Sphaerotilus montanus: one gene and its partner. The protein of the gene in region 2 interacts with the protein of the main gene of each other region in a pairwise test. Links are inferred from orthologs where the notes say so. Each region holds a gene or a part of one and is shown on either strand. Other genes may lie near its edges.

Region 1 (8,585 bases), 1.8 Mb from region 2 along the record:
TGACGAACTCCATGCCGCTGAAGGTGAAGCGCGCCTGGTTCGCGGCGAAGCACATCGCGATCGGCGCGGCCTCGGCTTCGCTGCCGTCCTTGGCCGGCTTGGCATCCTTGGCGCCGTCCTTGAGCAGGCGCTGCAGCTCCAGCACGGTCTTGCGCGGCAGGATCACCTCCTGCTTCGGCATCTCCACGTCCAGCGTGGCCTGCGCGAGGGCGAGGCGGTGGCCGTCGGTGGCGACCAGCGTCAGCGTGTGGCCTTCGGCGACGAAGAGGATGCCGTTCAGGTAGTAGCGGATGTCGTGCACCGCCATCGCGAAGTGCACCTGGTCGATCAGGCCCTTGAGCGTCTTCTGCGGCACGCTGAAGGTGGGGCCGAAGTCGGCGGCTTCCTGCACCAGCGGGAAGTCGTCGGCTGGGAGCGTCTGCAGCGTGAAGCGGCTCTTGCCCCCTTGCAGCGTCAGCTTGTTCTGCGCGGCGCTGAGCGTGACGGTCTGGTCCGGCGGCAGCGTGCGCAGGATGTCGATGAGCTTGCGCGCGCCGACGGTGGTGCTGAAGTCGCCCTTGTCACCGTCCATCGCCGCGCTGGTGCGGACCTGGATCTCGAGATCGCTGGTCGTGAACTCGCACTGCCCGGCGTGGCGGCGGATCATCACGTTCGCCAGGATGGGCAGGGTGTGTCGGCGCTCGACGATGCCCGAGACGGACTGCAAGGCGGCCAGGAGCTTGTCCTGCGGTGCTTTCAACACGATCATGATGGAGGGGTCTTTCAGCCTTTGAGGGTCTGTTCCAGGACGTGGAGCTGCTGGTTGAGTTCGGTGTTCTTCTGGCGCTCGGCGGCGATCTTGCGGACCGCGTAGAGCACCGTCGTGTGGTCGCGCCCGCCGAACAGGTCACCGATCTCGGGCAGGCTTTTCTGGGTCATTTCCTTGGCCAGGTACATGGCGATCTGGCGCGGCCGGGCGATGCTGGCGGGGCGCTTCTTGCTGTACATGTCGCCGATCTTGATCTTGTAGAAATCGGCGACGGTCTTCTGGATATTCTCGACCGAAATCTGCCGGTTCTGGATCGACAGCAGGTCTTTCAGCGCCTCGCGGGCCAGCGCGATGTTGATGTCCTTGTGGCTGAAGCGCGAGTAGGCCAGCACCTTGCGCAGCGCCCCCTCCAGCTCCCGCACATTGGCGCGCACGTTCTTGGCGATGAAGAAGGCCACGTCCTCGGGCATCTGGCTGCCTTCTGCGACCGACTTCTTCATCAGGATCGCCACCCGCATCTCCAGCTCCGGCGGCTCGATCGCCACCGTCAGTCCGGCATCGAAGCGCGAGGTCAGACGCTCGTCGATGTCCACCAGCCCCTTGGGGTAGGTGTCGCTGGTCATGATGATGTGGGCGCGCTTGGTCAGCAGGGCCTCGAAGGCGTTGAAGAACTCCTCCTGCGTGCGGTCCTTGCCGGCGAAGAACTGCACGTCGTCGATCAGCAGCAGGTCGAGCGAGTGGTACTTGGCCTTGAGTTCGTCGAAGGTCTTGCGCTGGTAGTTGCGCACCACGTCGGAGATGAACTGCTCGGCGTGCAGGTAGAGCACGCGGGCGTCCTTGTGTTCCTTGAGCAGCGCGTTGCCGACGGCGTGGATCAGGTGTGTCTTGCCCAGGCCGACGCCGCCGTAGAGGAACAGCGGGTTGTACATGCCGCCGGGCGAGCTGACGACGTGCATCGCGGCGGTGCGGGCCATCTGGTTGGCGCGGCCGGGCACAAGCGTGTCGAAAGTGAGGGCGGGGTTGATGCGCCCGCGGGTGTTGGACGGCGCCATCGGGGGCGGCACCGTCGGGATGATGATGGTCGGCGCGCCGCCCAGGAAGGCGCTGGAGCCGGCGGCGGCCCCCGCGCCCGGATGGGCGCTGCTGGTGGCGGGGGCGGGCGGTGCGGCCACGGGCTGCGGTGCGGCGGCCGCTTCTGCCGCCTTGGTGCCGGCGACACGCTTGCGCCGCGAGGCCACGGCCGCCGAGGCCTTGGCCAGCGCGGACGCGGCGGAGATCGCGCTGCTCGACGCCGGGACCACCGTGGCCACCGGTGCGGCGGCGGGTTCGGGGGGAGGCTCGGCGGGCACTTCGGCGGGCACTGCGGGCGCGGCGGCGGCCGGGCTGCGGCGCGACGGTGCACGGGCCGCCGGCGTCGGGCCGGGCATGGTGGCAGGCGGAGCCGGGTGGCCGGCGACGGGCAAGGTCAGCAATTCATGCAGCCCCGGCATGCCGGAGGGCGTCCGGCCCGTCCGGAACGCCGGTGTCGTGTCGGGTGTGGGCGGCAGAAGACCGGCGGCGTTGCTGTTCAGACCCACCGCGCGCGAGCGGGGACGGGGCGTGCTCGCTCGCGCGGTGCCCGGTGCGGCCGAGGCCATGTCGGCCGGCAGGGGCAGGAAGTCGATCATCGACATCTGCACCGGTGTCGCGGGCGGCGGGGGAGGGGGCTCGGGGGTGTGCGGTGCAGGTGCAGGCACAGGGTCGCCGCCACTGCCCAGCGACAGCTCCAGCCGCACCGGCTTGCCGGCGATCTCGCTCAGCAGCCGCTCGATCCGCGCCGCGAACTGCGAGCGGATCCAGTCCATCTTGAACCGGTTGGGAACACGCAGACCCACGAGGTAGCCTTCGCCGGCCGCCGACACCTGGGCGGGCGGCAACGGGCGAAACCACGTGTTGAACTGCTGTGCCGGCAGCTCGGCGGCGAGGCGCTCACAGCCTCGTTGCCACAGGTCCAAATGCATGTTCTAAAAATTGTGGACAACCTCAGGAGAAGGGGCGCGATTGTATCGACATCAGGCAACCCCGGGTTGCGGTTATCCACAGTTTTGGGCGAGGGGTCAATCCCCGCGCGCGGCCAGTGCGTGTGTAGCAAGTCGTTGACTTTCAAGGGAGTTTTTGCTGTAATCGTGGGTTTCCCGAATTGGGGTGCCAGAGGGGTGCCCAATCGGAACAGGCTCAAGACCGAGCCCAAGCCAAGGCTAGAGGATTCAAGATGAAACGCACCTACCAACCGTCGAAGGTTCGCCGCGCCCGTACCCATGGCTTCCTCGTGCGCATGAAGTCGCGCGGCGGCCGCGCTGTGCTGAATGCACGCCGCGCCAAGGGCCGCAAGCGCCTGGCTGTCTGAGTTCCGGGGCGTCCAGCGCCCGTTGCGACGCGGTGAGCGCAACCGGATCCATGGTCCTGACGCCGCTGACCGGGGCTGCCCGGTTCGAGTCGGCCATGGCGGTTCGGCCCATCGCGCGCAGTGCCCATTTCATGGTGCACCATCTCGCGACAACAAAGTTGTCAACAGGCCACAAGCCGTCTCTGACCAGCTCGGGGGCTGTGGATGAATCTGTGGACAACTCTGTGGATGACTCTCCGGAAATGAACTTGCTGCGACTGGGTCTGGTGGTGCCGAAGCGACATGCCCGGCGCTCGGTGACCCGCACGCAGGTCAAGGTCCAGATCCGTGCCGGCATCCGGCGTCATCTCGATCAACTGGTGTCCGGTGACTGGGTGGTGCGCCTGCGTGCCCCCCTGGATCGCAAGCTGTTTCCGAGCGCCCGCTCGGAGGCGCTGGCGGCGCTGCTGCATGCGGAAATCGATGCGCTGCTGGGCGATGCCGCCCGGCGGGCGCGCCGCGCATTGGTGCCCGCGGTACCGGTCGGGTCAAGCTGACGCGATCCCTCAACCGTGCACAGTCGGCCCACCCCCAGCCATGTCCCACACTGACCCCCCGACGCTGCAGCACCGTGTCCGGGCCTGGCCTCGACAGGGGCTGATCGGCGTGGTCCATGCCTACCGCCTGGTGCTGAGTCCCTGGCTGGGATCTTCCTGTCGTTTCGAGCCGACGTGCTCCGCCTATGCGCTGGTCGCGCTGGAGCGCCATGGGGCGTTGCGTGGCGGCGCGCTGACGGTCGGCCGCATCGCGCGCTGCCACCCGTGGTGCGCGGGCGGGCATGATCCGGTCCCAGACCAGTCGCACCGACTGTTTTCCTCCTTTCGAAAGACACCTGTATGACCGGTATGACCGATACGCGGCGCGCCGTGCTGTGGGGCGTTTTCTCCGTCTCGCTCGTGATGCTCTGGGATGGCTGGAGCAAGCACAACGGGCAGCCGTCGATGTTTGCCCCGCCGCCGCCGGCCGTGACTGCGCCGGCTCAGGCGGGTGCGGCGGGTGTGCCGGCCGTGGCCGGAGCCGCTTCGGCGGCCGTGGCCGGCGTGGCCGCGCTGCCTGCGGCGACAGCGGGTGTGCCGGTCTCGCAGAAGATCGACATCACGACCGATCTGGTGCAGGCCACGTTCGATACCCGCGGTGGCTCCATCGTGCGCATGGCCCTGCCGCGTTACAAGGATGACCAGGACGCGAAGAACCCCGTCATGCTGTTCGACCAGTCGGCCGGGCGGGTCTACCAGGCCGACTCGGGCCTGATCCCCCGCATGGCGGGCGAGGCGGCACTGCCCAACCACCTGACGGTGATGAACCTGCTGCCCGGCCCGCGCACGCTGGCCGACGGGCAGAACGAGCTGACGCTGACCTTCGAGTCGCCGGACCAGGGCGGCGTGAAGCTGCGCAAGTCCTACACCTTCAAGCGGGGCGACTACGCGGTCAAGGTGCGCCACGAAGTGATCAACGGCACGGCCGCACCGATCGCGCCGCAGCTCTACCTGCAGCTTGCCCGCGACGGCACCGTGCCGTCCTCCTCGATGTTCATGGGCCCGACTGCCTTCACCGGCCCGTCGATCTACACCGACAAGGGCAAGTTCCAGAAAGTCGACTTCTCCGACATCGAGAAGGGCAAGGCCGACCACGAGAAGTCTGCCGACAACGGCTGGATCGCGATGGTGCAGCACCACTTCGTCGGTGCCTGGCTGGTCGGCGACAAGCGGGAACGCAGCTTCCAGACCAAGCGCGAAGGCACCAACCTCTATTCGACGTCGATGACGCTGCCGCTGGCACCCATCGCCGCCGGTGCGACGCAGGCCGTGGACGCCACGCTCTACGCCGGTCCGCAGGAAGAGAAGAAGCTCGAAGCACTGGCCCCTGGGCTGGAACTGGTCAAGGACTACGGCTGGGTGACGATCCTCGCCAAGCCCCTGTTCTGGCTGCTCGACAAGCTGCACGGCATGCTGGGCAACTGGGGCTGGTCGATCGTGGCGCTGGTGGTGCTGCTGAAGATCGCGTTCTACTGGCTCAACGCCAGCGCCTACCGCTCGATGGGCAAGATGAAGGCGGTCAACCCCAAGGTCCAGGAGATGCGCGAGCGTTTCAAGGACGACCCGCAGAAGATGCAGCAGGAAATGATGCGCATCTACCGCGAGGAGAAGGTCAACCCGCTGGGCGGCTGCCTGCCGATCTTCATCCAGATGCCGTTCTTCATCGCGCTGTACTCGGTGCTGCTGGCCTCGGTCGAGATGCGCGGGGCACCGTGGATCGGCTGGATCACCGACCTGAGCGTGCAGGATCCTTACTACATCCTGCCGGCGCTGATGACGATTTCCACGCTGTTCCAGACCTGGCTGAACCCGACGCCGCCGGATCCGATGCAGGCCAAGATGATGTGGATCATGCCGCTCGTGTTCAGCGTGATGTTCCTGTTCTTCCCGGCTGGTCTGGTGCTGTACTGGTTCGTCAACAACCTGCTGGCGATTGCGCAACAGTGGATGATCAACCGGCAGCTGGGCCTCAATCGCTGAGCTTGATGGGGGTTTTCCCGCCAGATCCGGTCGGGTTCCATGCACCGTGGAATCCGGCCGCGACAAGCCCCACACCTCGAAACGGTTGATGCAAACCGGGCCTTGAGACTGTCACATTCCCCGTGCATCATTCGTTTTGCGGGGTTTGACCCGGGAGTGTTGCAGCAGGCTTTGAGAGCCGCATTCGGGGCCGGGAGGCTCGCTGCAACAGTCTTGGCTCTGGGGGTTGAATGCTTTTGTAGCTGGCTCCCCTCCGCGCGAATCCGCAACGCCCTGTCCGGCTGGTCCGACAGGGCGTTTTTTCTGGGCGCTGCTCGGCGAGAATGCGCGCCATGCTCGCTCGACACCAGGACCCCATCATTGCCATCGCCACCGCACCCGGACGGGGGGCCGTGGGCATCGTGCGGGTGTCCGGCCGCGCGTTGCAGCCGCTGATCCAGGCGCTCACCGGGCGCACGCTGGTGCCGCGACACGCCACCTATGGCCCGTTTCTCGGTGTTGACGGCGTTCCGATCGACCAGGGGCTCGCACTCTATTTCCCGGCACCCCACAGCTACACCGGCGAGGACGTGCTGGAGTTGCAGGCCCACGGCGGTCCGGTGGTGCTCCAGCTGCTGCTCGCCCGCTGCCTGCAGGCCGCAGCGGCGGACGGCTCCTTGCCGGCTCTGCGCCTGGCCGAGCCGGGCGAGTTCACCGAGCGGGCCTTCCTGAACGACAAGCTCGATCTGGCCCAGGCCGAGGCCGTGGCCGACCTGATCGACGCCAGCACCGAGGCGGCGGCCCGCAGCGCGGCGCGCTCGCTCTCGGGCGCCTTCTCGGAGCGGATCACGGCCTTGCGCGACCGGCTGATCGAGTTGCGCATGCTGGTCGAGGCGACGCTGGATTTCCCCGAAGAAGAGATCGATTTCCTGGAAAAGGCCGACGCCCGCGGCCGGCTCGACCGGCTGGCCGGCCAACTGGCAGCCGTGCTCGACACCGCGCAGCAGGGCGCGCTGCTGCGCGAGGGGCTGAAGGTCGTGATCGCCGGCCAGCCCAACGCGGGCAAGAGTTCGCTGCTCAACGCGCTGGCCGGGGCCGAGCTGGCCATCGTCACGCCGATTCCCGGCACCACGCGCGACAAGGTCAGCGAGACGCTGCAGATCGAGGGCGTGCCAGTTCACATCATCGACACCGCTGGTCTGCGCTCGGACGAGGAAGCCAGTGACGAGGTCGAGCGCATCGGCATCGCGCGCAGCTGGGGCGCGATCGCCGAGGCAGACGCCGTGCTGCTGCTGCACGACCTGACCCGCTGCGACGACCCCGTCTACGCCGAGGCGGACCGCGCGATCGAGGCCCGCCTGCCGGACCGCCAGCGGCTGGTCCACGTCTACAACAAGGCCGACGCGGCGCCCGCGGACCGGGCTGCATCGGCCTTGGCGGCGCTGCCTGAAGGAAGCAGGGCGCTCGCGCTGTCGGCCCGGACCCACGACGGCCTGCAGACCCTGCGCGAGACGCTGCTGGCGCTGGCCGGCTGGCATGCCTCGCCGGAAGGGGTGTTCATCGCCCGTACCCGCCACCTGAAGGCGCTGCGGCAGGCGCAGGACCATCTCGGCCAGGCGCGTGGCTGGGCGGCGCAGGCCGATTCGGCGCTGGATCTGCTGGCCGAGGAGCTGCGTCTGGCCCACGACGCCCTGGGCGAGATCACGGGCGCCTACACGCCGGACGACCTGCTGGGTGACATATTCACGCGCTTCTGCATCGGCAAGTAGACGATGCCCTTCTGCTGGTGGACTTGTTACGATCTGAATCAGCGTCAATCCGGGCACTCTGGCATGTTCAGCGCTCGGATGGGAATGCCACCATCAGCAGGAGTGCGCCATGGGAATTGATGAACTGATCGAGGCTGTCCAGTCCTACCGGGCGGACGATGCCTTTCGCGCACGCCTGGACCTGGGACAGTGGCGCCAATTTGCCGCCTACCTGACGGCTTACCAGTTGCGCGCTGGCGACCTGCTCATCAAGCAGAACGACTGCGACCGGGCCGCCTACTTCGTCGGCCAGGGCACCTTGCAGGTCTACGTGAGCGGTGCCGCCCCCGGCACCAGCCGCATCGCCCTGATGCGCCCTGGCGCGCTGGTCGGCGAAACGGGCCTCTTCAGCGACCAGCCGCACTCCGCCAATGTCGAGGCGATGACCCCCTCCATCGTGTGGGCGCTGCACCTGCCGCGTTTCGAGGAACTCACCGCCCGTGCCCCGCTGATCGCCAACGAGGTGTTGCGGGCCGCCGGTGCGGTGATGGTGGCGCGGCTGCGCGCCAGTCTGACCCTGCGGATCGCTGTGGCGTGAGGCCGCGCGTCAGCGCTTGAGCAGGCGGCTTTCGGCCAGCGCCAGGGTTTCCGGCAGACCACTGAGCACCAGCACATCCCCGCCGGCCAGTACCAGATCCTCGTCGCCTGTGGCCACGACCTGGCCGGTCGCGCGGCGCACCGACACCACCGACACCCCCATCACGTGCAGCGTCAGGTCGCCCAGGCGCTGACCGACGCTCGGCGCGCCCGGCGGCAGGCTCACCGACTGCAGCCGCGCCTGCTGCAGCTCGCTGACGGTGTCGTCGTCGGCGCCGTGGAAGTAGCCACGCAGCAGGCCGTAGCGGGCGTCGCGCGCGTCCTGCGTGATGCGGATCACCCGCCGCATCGGCACGCCCACCAGCGCCAGCGCGTGGCTGGCCAGCATCAGCGAGCCTTCGAGCGCCTCCGGCACCACCTCGGTGGCGCCCGCCGCGCGCAGGCGCTCCAGATCGGTGTCGTCCGGCGTGCGCACGACCACCGGCACGTGGGCCGCGTGTTCGCGCACATGCTGCAGCACCTTCAGCGCCGAGGGGGTGTCGTGGTAGGTGATGACCACTGCCGTGGCGCGC
Region 2 (10,770 bases):
TGCGCACGACCAGTCGCTGCTCGTCCTCGAACACGTCGCCGCCGAGCATCGACCACGATTGCGCCGGGAAGTGCAGCGGGTCGTCGATCTGGCCGCGGTCGGGCAGGGCGGTCTGCTCGCCCGGCTTGAAGCGGGTCAGCGCGCCGGCCGCCGTGTGGCGCAGCCGGTCCCAGCCCTCGGACACCGAGCCCCAGAACGAGCCGAAGCCCTCGCGCAGTTCATCGATCTTGATCATGGACAACCTTCCTTTCCAGACTGCAAGGCAGCAGGCGCTGCGAACGCCGCAGAGGCGGATACAGTACCTCCCGGCCGCTCGAACGTGCGGTCGTTCACGCCAAGTTCAAGAGCCGCTCAAGGCGTGCGGGCACCGAAGATCGCCGTGCCGATGCGCACCAGCGTGGCGCCTTCGAGGATGGCGGCCTCCAGATCGGCGCTCATGCCCATCGACAGCGTGTCCAGGCCGAGGCCTTCGGCGTTGAGCTGGTCGAACAGCTCCCGCAGCGCCCGGTGCGGGCGGCGCTGCGCTTCCAGGTCGCGCTCGGGTTCGGGGATCGACATCAGTCCGCGCAGCCGCAGCCGGGGCAGGGCGGCCACGGCGCGGGCCAGCGCGGGTACCTCGGCCGGTGCGGCGCCGCTCTTGCTGTCCTCGCCGCTGATGTTGACCTGCAGGCACACGTTCAGCGGTGGCATGTGGTCGGGGCGCTGCTCGCTCAGGCGCTGGGCGGTCTTCAGGCGGTCGATGCTGTGGACCCAGTCGAAGGCCTCGGCCACGGCGCGGGTCTTGTTGCTCTGCAGCGGCCCGATCAGGTGCCACGCCAGCACGGGGCGCAGGTCCGCCAGCACGGCGATCTTGTCGAGGCCTTCCTGGACGTAGTTCTCGCCGAAGGCGCAGAGTCCGGCCGCGTGGGCCTGGCGGACCGCCTCGGCCGGATGCAACTTGCTCACGGCCAGAAGGTGTACTGTTTCAGGGTGTCGCCCGGCCGTGAAACAAGCCTGATTTAGCCGCACTTGTGTGGCTTGTACGTTGCTCGTGATGGTCGTCATAATCGTCCGGATCGAAGTTTTCATTTTTCGTCACTTTTCCCTTCGGAAAAGTCGGCAAACTGGCCGTCTGGTCCGTAGGAGCAAATGCATGGATATCACACAGCTGCTGACGTTCGCGGTTCGTAACAAGGCGTCAGACTTGCATCTGTCGGCCGGCATGCCGCCCATGATCCGCGTTCATGGCGACGTGCGCCGGCTCAACGTCGATCCGCTGCCGCACAAGCGCATCCACGAGATGGTCTACGACGTCATGAACGACTCGCAGCGCAAGAGCTACGAGGAGAGCATGGAGTGCGATTTTTCCTTTGAGATTCAAGGCCTTTCGCGCTTCCGGGTCAATGCGTTCAACCAGAACCGCGGGGCTGGAGCGGTGTTCCGGACCATCCCGAGCAAGATTCTGACGCTGGAAGACCTCAATGCGCCCAAGGTGTTTGGCGAGCTGGCGCTGAAACCCCGCGGGCTGGTGCTGGTGACGGGTCCGACGGGTTCCGGCAAGTCCACGACGCTGGCGGCGATGGTGAATCACCTCAACGAATCGGAGTATGGCCATATTCTGACGGTCGAGGATCCGATCGAGTTTGTCCACGAATCCAAGAAATGTCTGGTGAACCAGCGCGAGGTGTTCACGCAGACCAAGTCGTTCGCCGCGGCGCTGCGCTCGGCCTTGCGTGAAGATCCCGACGCGATCCTGGTGGGCGAGTTGCGCGACCTGGAGACGATCCGTCTGGCGCTCACCGCCGCGGAAACCGGCCACCTGGTCTTCGGCACGCTGCACACGTCGAGTGCGGCCAAGACCATCGACCGGATCATCGACGTCTTCCCTGGCGACGAGAAGGACATGGTGCGCGCGATGCTGTCGGAGTCGCTGATGGCGGTGATCTCGCAGACCCTGTGCAAGAACCGCGATGGCACCGGCCGGATCGCGGCCCACGAGATCATGCTGGGCACCCCCGCCATCCGCAACCTGATCCGCGAGGCCAAGGTGGCGCAGATGTACTCCGTCATCCAGACCGGCCAGGGCCAGGGCATGCAGACGCTCGACCAGAACCTCGCCGACCTGCTGCGGCGCGGCCAGATCCTGCCTGCCGAAGCGCGTGCCAAGGCCCGTTCGCCCGAGAACTTCCCCGGCTGACGCCGTTCCACCCCCCCCGACGAACTCCACCATGGAACGCGACCAGGCCTCCAAATTCATCAATGATCTGCTGCGTCTGCTCGTTTCGCGCGGCGGATCGGATCTGTTCCTCACCTGCGACTTTCCGCCGGCCGTCAAGGTCGACGGCAAGGTCGTCAAGGTCTCGCCGCAGCCGCTGTCGAGCCAGCACACGATGGCGCTGGCCCGCTCGGTCATGAACGACAAGCAGTCGGCCGAGTTCGAGCGCACCAAGGAATGCAACTTCGCGATCTCGCCACAGGGCATCGGGCGCTTCCGCGTCAATGCGTTTGTCCAGCAGGGGCAGGTCGGCATGGTGCTGCGGACCATCCCGAAAGACCTGCCCAGCATCGACAAGCTCGGGCTGCCCAGCATCCTGAAGGACATCACGATGGTCAAGCGCGGGCTGGTCATCCTGGTCGGCGCCACCGGCTCGGGCAAGAGCACGACGCTGGCCTCGATGGTCGACCACCGCAACGAGGCGGCCTGCGACCACATCATCACCATCGAGGACCCGGTCGAGTTCGTGCACCCGCACAAGAACTGCATCATCACGCAGCGCGAGGTCGGCATCGACACGCTGACCTGGGACGCCGCGCTGAAGAACACGCTGCGCCAGGCCCCCGACGTGATCCTGATGGGCGAGATCCGCGACCGCGAGACGATGCAGCATGCCGTCGCCTTCGCCGAGACCGGTCACCTCTGCATGGCCACGCTGCACGCCAACAGCGCCAACCAGGCGCTCGACCGCATCGTCAACTTCTTTCCCGAAGAGCGCCGCGACCAGCTGCTGATGGACCTGTCGCTGAACCTGAAGGCGATGGTCTCGCAGCGCCTGATCCCGCGCGAGGACGGAGCCGGGCGCATCGCTGCGGTCGAGATCCTGCTCAACACGCCCTTCATTTCCGACCTGATCTTCAAGGGCGAGGTCTCGGCGATCAAGGAGGTGATGAAGAAGGGCCGCGAGCACGGCATGCAGACCTTCGACCAGGCCCTCTTCGACCTCTACGAAGGCTATTACATTACCGAGGCAGATGCCCTGCGCAACGCCGACTCGGTCAATGACCTGCGGCTGCAGATCAAGCTCAACAGCATGCGTGCCCGCGCCGGCAAGTCCACCGACACCGGCGGCCTGAGCATCGCTGAAGAACGCCGCTATTGACCCGACATGACCAAACTCTACGACTCTGTCCCTCCCCAGACCGTGGCCTTCATCGGCCTGGGCGTGATGGGTGGCCCGATGGCCGGCCACCTCGCCCGCGCTGGCCACCGCGTGACCGTCTACAACCGCACCGCGGCCCGCGCCGAAGTCTGGGTGGCGCAGCACGCCGGCGAAGGCCTGTCCGCCGCGATGGCTCTGACGCCGCGCGAAGCGGCGCAGCAGGCGGACATCGTCTTCCTGTGTGTCGGCAACGACGACGATCTGCGCTCGGTCGTCCTGGGTGCGGACGGCGCGCTGGCGGGCCTGCGCCCGGGCGGACTGCTGGTCGACCACACCACCGCCTCGGCGGATGTGGCGCGCGAGCTGTCGGCACTGGCGGTGGCACAGGGCGGGCAGTTCATCGACGCGCCGGTGTCTGGTGGCCAGGCGGGCGCGGTCAATGGCGTGCTGACCGTCATGTGCGGCGGTGACGCAGCAGCGTTCGAGACGATGCGGCCGGTGGCGATGGCGTTTTCGCGCGCCATCGCGCTGCTGGGCGAGAGTGGTGCCGGCCAGCTCGCCAAGATGGTCAACCAGATCTGCATCGCCGGGCTGGTGCAGGGCCTGTCGGAAGCCATCGCCTTCGGCCAGAACGCCGGCCTCGACATGAAGCAGGTGCTCGACGTCATCGGCAAGGGCGCGGCACAGAGCTGGCAGATGGACAACCGCGGCAAGACCATGGTCGACGACCAGTTCGACTTCGGCTTTGCCGTCGACTGGATGCGCAAGGACCTGGGTCTGGTGCTGGACGAGGCGCGCCGCAATGGATCACGCCTGCCGGTGACGGCGCTGGTCGACCAGTTCTACGCCGAGGTGCAGGCCATGGGCGGCCGGCGCTGGGACACCTCCAGCCTGGTCCGGCGCCTGCGCTGAGCGGGCGCTTCGGGTCGCTGTTCAGCGGCCCTTGATGTTCCTGAGCTGCTCGGGCGTGATCACGTCGACCAGCCGCACCACTTTCACGGTGCCGGGCACGGCGCGGGCCAGTTCGATGGCCCGGGTGGCCTCTTCCTCGGTCACGCGGCCCATCAGGTAGACGACTCCCCGCTCGGCGACCACCGTGAAGGCGTTCGATGCCAGCCCGGCCGCGTCGACGAAGGTGGCCTTGATCTTGCCGACGAGCAGCAGGTCGCGCGAGCGCTCGCTGGTGGAGCTGGGCCACATCACGGCCAGATCGTTGACCACCGACTTCACGCCGTCGATCTTGCCGATGGCGGCCTCGATGGCAGCCTTGTCGGCTTCGTTGTAGACCTCGCCGGTCAGCAGCACCTGGCGCTGGTAGCTGGTCACATTGACGTGCGAGCGTTCCCCGGCCACGGAACGGATGCGCTGTCCGGCCTTGAGCTCGATCGTCTCGTCTTCCAGCTGCACGCCCGAGCTGCGCCGATCGGTCACCACCATCGCCCCGCCGACGGCCGCGCCCCCGACCAGCAGCGGCGCGCAGCCGGCCAGCGAGGTGCACAGGGCTGCTGCGGCGATCAGCGTCGACAGGGGGCGGGACAGGCGGGTGTGGTTCAGCGGCAATGCCATCAGGTCATTCTCCAAGCAGTGAAACATCGACCGCATCGCACAGGCAGTGGATCACCAGCAGGTGCACCTCCTGGATGCGGGCCGTGCGGTCGTGCGGGACGCAGATGTGGATGTCCCCTTCGTTCAGCGCGCCGGGCACCTTGCCGCCGCCCTTGCCCGTGAGGGCCACGACGACCATGTCCTTCTGGTGCGCCGCGTCGATGGCTTCGAGGATGTTGGCCGAATTGCCGCTGGTGGTGATGGCCAGCAGCACGTCCCCCGGCTGGCCCAGCGCCTGCACCTGCTTGGCGTAGATCTGGTCGAAGGCGTAGTCGTTGCCGATCGCCGTCAGGATGGAGGTGTCGGTGGACATCGACAGTGCGGCCAGCCCCGGGCGCTCGCGCTCGAAGCGGCCGACGAACTCGGCGGCGAAATGCTGTGCATCCCCCGCGGAGCCGCCGTTGCCGCACGCGAGGACCTTGCCCCCCGAGGTGATGGCGTTCAGCAGGACCTGGGCCGCATCGCTCACGGGGCGCGTGAGCACCTCCGCGGCGGCGTATTTCAGGTCGGCGCTGTCGAAAAACTGTTGCTGTATGCGTTGCTCAAGCATGGCCGATGATATTCCAGCCGGATGCACGTTCGATTTCAGCGTCTGATCCATGTGCATCAACCGCCATCAACCGGCATCGAAGGCCGCGATCAGCCACGTCAGCGTGTCGCCGTCGATGGCGACCACGTCGAACCGGCACGGCGGCCAGACCCGGCAATGGCGCTGCAGGTAGTGGCGTGCGGCAAAGATGATCCGCATCTGCTTGGACCGTGTCACGCTGGCGGCCGCGCCGCCGTGGTCGAAGCTGCCGCGCCGACGGACCTCGACGAACACCAGCGTGCCGTCACGGTCCCGGTCACGCATGATCAGGTCCACTTCACCGGCACGGGCAGATGGCCCGGCGGCGACCCGATAATTGCGCTGCAACAGCACGAGTCCCTGCTGTTGCAGATGCGCCAAGGCGCGGTCCTCGCCGGCATCGCCGACGTCCTTCCTGTCCCTGCGTTCTTCGCGATTGCTGCCCGTGAGTCTCGACACCATCGTTTCCCCCCTGATCCTGCAAGCTGCCAGCGCGGCCGCGGGGCACCAGCAGCACCCTGCCTCGGCACTGTATGTCGTCGCCACCCCCATCGGCAACATGGCCGACATGAGCCTGCGCGCCATCCACGTGCTGTCGCTCGTGGATGCCGTCGCCTGCGAGGACACGCGCGTCAGCGCCGGGCTGCTGCAGCGCCTGGGGCTGCACCGGCCGCTGATCGCGCTGCACGAGCACAACGAGGAGTCGGCCGCACCGCAGGTCATCGAGCGCCTGGCCCGCGGCGAGCGCGTGGCCTATGTCAGCGATGCGGGCACGCCGGCCATCTCCGATCCGGGCGCGCGGCTGGTGGCTGCGGTGCGGGCGGCGGGATTCCGCGTGGTGCCGCTGCCGGGTGCGAGCAGCGTGGTGACGGCGCTCAGCGCGGCGGGCGATGTGGCGGGCGGCGGGTTCCGCTTTGTCGGCTTCGTGTCGCCCAAGGCCGCGGCACGCGTGCAGGAACTGCGCGCGCTCGGCGGTGATCCGGGGACCTGCGTGCTGTTCGAGGCGCCGCACCGCATCGAAGCCCTGGCCGATGCGCTGGCCGAGGTGCTGCCGACCCGCCGCCTGACCGTCTGCCGCGAACTCACCAAGCAGTTCGAGGACATCCACACGCTGGACTGCGCCGCGTTCCCGGCCTGGCTGGCGGCGGACGCGGACCACCGGCGCGGCGAGTTCGTGCTGGTGCTGCACGCGCGTGGAGCCACCGAGGCGGCCCCGGACGACGCCAGCGCCGTCTCCACCGACCACCTGCTGCGCACGCTGATGGCCGAGTTGCCCCTCAAACAGGCGGTGTCGCTGACGGCCCAGGTGACGGGCAGTGCGCGCAATGCGTTGTATGAACACGCATTGGCGTTGCGCGATGCCGCCGGACACACGCCGCAGGCGCCAGAATCACCGGCCCCTGCCGCACCAGTCGAGGGGCCGCCGACGCGGCTGCCCGACCGGCGCGGCCGGGTTCGTCGCTGAATCGTGCACGCGTCGGGGGGCGTCGGGTCATGTCGGAATGGAAAGAAGAGCCGCAGATCACGGCAGATCGCGACACTGGACTGCAGCCTTGGTGGCGCGGGCTGGTGGTGGCGGCTGGCTGTGCGGCGCTGGCGGGCCTGTCGATCGCGCTGTCGTGCCGGGAGGTCGGCATGGCCACGCTCTGGTATGCGAATGCCTTCGGGGCGTGCTGCCTGCTGCAGTCGGGCCGCCGGGGCTGGTGGGCGACGCTGGCTGCACTGACCGGTGGACTGCTCTTCGCCAATGGCCTGGCCGGGGCGGACCTGCGCGCGGCCGTGCTGTATGCCGCACCCAATCTGGGCGAGATGGTGCTTGGTGGCTGGCTGCTGACCCGCAGCCCGGACTGGCGCCAGATCCACCGCAGCCCGCTGGCGGGCTGGCGGGTCTGGTGGCGGGCCGTGCTGCTGCCGGCGCTGTCCGGTGCGACGCTGGCCGTGCTGCTGCTGGGGGGCACCGGGGTGACTCCGCAGTCCGCCACGCAGCTCTGGCTGACCTGGTTCGAGGGCAGCCTGATCGGTACCACGGCACTGCTGCCGCTGGGGCTGTCGCTGCTCGTGCACCGGGAAGGCGGCGAGGGCGTGCGGTCGCTGGCCAGGCATCTGGTGACCGGGGAGACGGTGGCCCTGATGGGACTGTCCGTCGGTACCGTGGTGCTGGCCCTGCCGCATCTGCCGTTCCCGTTTGTCTACCTGGGGCTGCCGATGCTGGGGGCGGCCATGCGCCTGCGCTATCTGGACGTCGTGCTGCAGGTCTGGCTGGTCTCGCTGACCGTCGGGGCCACCATTGCCCGCGGTGGTCTGACGCTGCCCCCGGTCCATGGCGACTGGCAGACCCTGCTGCTGCACGTGCCCCTGCTCGCCGCGCTGCTGCCGCCGCTGCTGCTGGCCGCGGCGATGGAGTCGGCCCGCGGACGCCAGCGCGCGCTGGAACGTGAACGCGAGCGCCTGCGACAGCTCTACGAGCACACGCCCGCGATGCTGCATTCGATCGACACGGAGGGCCGCATCGTGGCCGTCAGCCAGCGCTGGCTGGAGCGCCTGGGCTATCCGGTCGACGAGGTGGTGGGGCGCCAGGCCACCGAATTCCTGGATGGACCGTCGCGCCAGCGGATGCTGCAGCAGGCCTGGCCGGTCCTGATGCGCACCGGCGAGATCCGCGACATCGAGTTGCGCATGGTGTGCCGGGACGGCCAGCTGGTCGATGTGCTGCTGTCCTCGACCGGCGAGCGCGACGCGCGCGGGCGCGTGGTCCGCTCGCTGGCCATCGTCGAGGACGTCACCCGCAAGCGGCTCGCCGAGCAGCTGGCGGTGCAGTTCCAGCGCATGTCGGTGATGCTGGCCAGCATCGGGGACGCGGTGATCGGTACCGACGAGCGGGGCTGCATCGTCAGCTTCAACCCCGCCGCGGTGGCGATGACCGGCTGGTCCGCCACGCAGGTGGTGGGCCAGTTCTATGGCACGGTCGTGCACCGGCGCGATCTGGACAGCGGGGAGCCGCTGCTTGATCCGGTGCTGTCCTGTCTGAGTGACGGGCACTGCGTCAATGGCCAGGCCGCCCGGCTGCAGCACCGGGACGGCAGCAGCCGCGTCATTCGCGAGACGATCACCCCGATGCGGGATCCGGACAGCGGCGCCCTGATCGGCGCGGTCGCGACCTTCCAGGACACGACCACCGCGCACGAACTCGCCCGCACGCTGGCGCGCCAGGCCCAGCACGACGCGCTGACCGGTCTGCCCAACCGCCTGCTGCTGCAGGACCGCCTGCAGCAGGCGCTGCAACTCGCCCGGCGCAGCGGGGGCTGTCTGGCGCTGATGTTCCTGGACCTCGACCACTTCAAGCAGATCAACGACCGGCAGGGCCATGACGTGGGCGACGAGCTGCTGCGCCAGGTCGCCGGCAGCGTGCTGGGTGCCGTGCGGGCCAGCGACACGGTCTGCCGGCTGGGTGGCGACGAGTTCGTGGTGCTGCTGCCGCAGATCGGCACGGCCGAAGACGCGGCCGAGGTGGCGCGCCACATCCTGGGGGGGGTGGCGCAGCCGTACCGGATCGGTGGGGCGAGTCTGCACGTCTCCTTCAGCATCGGCATCGCCGTCTTCCCCGACGATGGCGAGGACGAGGCCACGCTGATGCGCCGCGCTGACACCGCCATGTACCAGGCCAAGCGCGATGGCCGCAACGGGCTGCGTTTCCACCATGCACTGGACACCGGTCTTGGCGCACCCTGACGCCCGGCCGGCGGGGCGGCGTCGCCTGCTGCGGCAGGGGGCAGTCCTGCTGGCCAGTGGCGGGCTGGCGGGTGTGCAGGCGCAGGCGCCGCTGGCCACGGTGCGGGTGCCGCCGCTGTCGCCGCAGGTGCGGGTGCTGCGCAACGGGTTGCAGGTGGTGCTGCTGCCGGACGAGCCGGTCGCCGGGCGCGCCGGGTCGGGCACAGCCGCGCTCCAGGTCTGGTACCGGGTCGGGGGCAAGGACGACCCGCCCGGCCGCTCGGGCTTCGCGCACCTGTTCGAGCACATGATGTTCAAGCGCACCCGCCACCTCGCGGACGAGGCGTTCGACCGCCTGACCGAGGATGTGGGCGGCCAGAACAACGCCTTCACCACCGAGGACGCGACCGCCTACCTCAACGTCGTGCCGGCCAACCACGTCGAGCGCCTGCTCTGGGCCGAGGCCGAGCGCATGGCGCAGCTGCTGGTCACCGAGCCGCAGTTCCTCAGCGAGCGGGCGGTGGTGGCGTCGGAGTTCCGCCAGCGGGTGCTGGTCGATCCCTACGGCCGGCTCTTCAACGCCATGGCGCCCGCGCTGTGGCGGGTCCATCCCTACCGCAACCCGGTGATCGGCCGGGTCGAGGACCTGAACGCGGCCACCCTCGGCGATGTGCAGCGCTTCCACGCCACCTACTACCGGCCCGACAACGCCACGCTGATCGTGGCGGGCGACATCGACCCGTCCCGGATCCACGCCTGGGTGGACCGGTACTTCGGCCCGCTCACCGCACCGGACACCCCCGTGCCGCGGGTGTCGCTGCGGGAGCCGCGCCGCGAGCGCGGGCAGGGGCTCACCCTGTCCGCGCCCCAGGTGCCCGCGCCGGCGCTGGCGCTGCTGTGGCAGGCCCCGGCCGCGGCGCATCCGGATGCCGCGCCGCTGCGCGTGGCGGGCGCCTTGCTGGGGCAGGGGGATTCGTCCCGCCTCTCGGTCGGGCTGGTCGAGCAGGGCCGGCTGGCGCAGAGTGCGGGCTTCGGTGTCGATCTCCACGCCGACGCCGGCATGCTCAGCGCCTGGGCGATCGCCGCGGGCCCGTCCGTGGTCGGTGGCGATGCGCGCAGCGATCCCCGGCTGCCGCAGCTGGAAGCCGCGCTGCTGCGGGCGGTGCACCGGCTGGCCCACGGCAGCATCCCGATCGGCGAACTCGACAAGGTGCGCACGCAGTTGCTCACTGAGGCGCTGGTGGCGAGGCAGACGGCCGAGGGCCGTGCGCTGGCGGTCGGCTGGTCCATCGTGCGGCGGCAGGACGCGGGTGCGGTGGATGTGGAGCTGGCGCAGCTGCAGGCGGTCCGTGCCGAGGACGTGCAGCGCGTGCTGCGCACCCACGTGCTGGCCGCGCACGCGGTGGCGCTGCGCTACGTGCAGGGGCCGTCTGCGGCCGTGTCCGGCGGTCCGGCATGAAGCGGCGCACCTTCGGGGGCTGGCTGGTGCGTGGTGGCGCGGTGGCACTGGGTTCGGCTGCCAGCGGATGCGCT

Evidence for each region.
Region 1: the proteins of BDD16_RS14190 (region 2) and dnaA interact in binary tests that used the Escherichia coli proteins (3 or more experiments, as listed by UniProt). The link is inferred for Sphaerotilus montanus from one-to-one orthologs.

The regions. Positions count from the first base shown.
Region 1 is NZ_JACCFH010000001.1:1,319,289-1,327,873, reverse strand. Bases 1-2,921 are described here. They hold dnaA (chromosomal replication initiator protein DnaA), read right to left. Parts: upstream 2,239-2,921; coding sequence 763-2,238; downstream 1-762. Other genes in these bases: dnaN (DNA polymerase III subunit beta), read right to left, coding at 1-748. Also shown: rpmH (50S ribosomal protein L34), read left to right, coding at 3,000-3,134; BDD16_RS05830 (ribonuclease P protein component), read left to right, coding at 3,185-3,670; membrane protein insertion efficiency factor YidD, read left to right, coding at 3,711-4,013; membrane protein insertase YidC, read left to right, coding at 4,019-5,689; tRNA uridine-5-carboxymethylaminomethyl(34) synthesis GTPase MnmE, read left to right, coding at 6,022-7,437; BDD16_RS05810 (cyclic nucleotide-binding domain-containing protein), read left to right, coding at 7,547-8,014; BDD16_RS05805 (monovalent cation:proton antiporter family protein), read right to left, coding at 8,024-8,585. UniProt on the Escherichia coli protein: Plays an essential in the initiation and regulation of chromosomal replication. Binds in an ATP-dependent fashion to the origin of replication (oriC) to initiate formation of the DNA replication initiation complex once per cell cycle.
Region 2 is NZ_JACCFH010000001.1:3,094,834-3,105,603, forward strand. The notes cover bases 3,720-6,473. They hold BDD16_RS14190 (phosphoheptose isomerase), read right to left. Parts: upstream 5,512-6,473; coding sequence 4,927-5,511; downstream 3,720-4,926. Other genes in these bases: BDD16_RS14180 (NAD(P)-dependent oxidoreductase), read left to right, coding at 3,720-4,268; BDD16_RS14185 (BON domain-containing protein), read right to left, coding at 4,290-4,922; BDD16_RS14195 (YraN family protein), read right to left, coding at 5,578-5,991; rsmI (16S rRNA (cytidine(1402)-2'-O)-methyltransferase), read left to right, coding at 5,975-6,473. Outside these bases: BDD16_RS14160 (Hsp20/alpha crystallin family protein), read right to left, coding at 1-235; BDD16_RS14165 (YggS family pyridoxal phosphate-dependent enzyme), read right to left, coding at 352-1,044; BDD16_RS14170 (type IV pilus twitching motility protein PilT), read left to right, coding at 1,133-2,176; BDD16_RS14175 (PilT/PilU family type 4a pilus ATPase), read left to right, coding at 2,208-3,356; more of BDD16_RS14180, read left to right, coding at 3,363-3,719; more of rsmI, read left to right, coding at 6,474-6,994; BDD16_RS14205 (diguanylate cyclase domain-containing protein), read left to right, coding at 7,024-9,258; BDD16_RS14210 (M16 family metallopeptidase), read left to right, coding at 9,245-10,696; BDD16_RS14215 (M16 family metallopeptidase), read left to right, coding at 10,693-10,770. UniProt on the Escherichia coli protein: Required for the timely initiation of chromosomal replication via direct interactions with the DnaA initiator protein.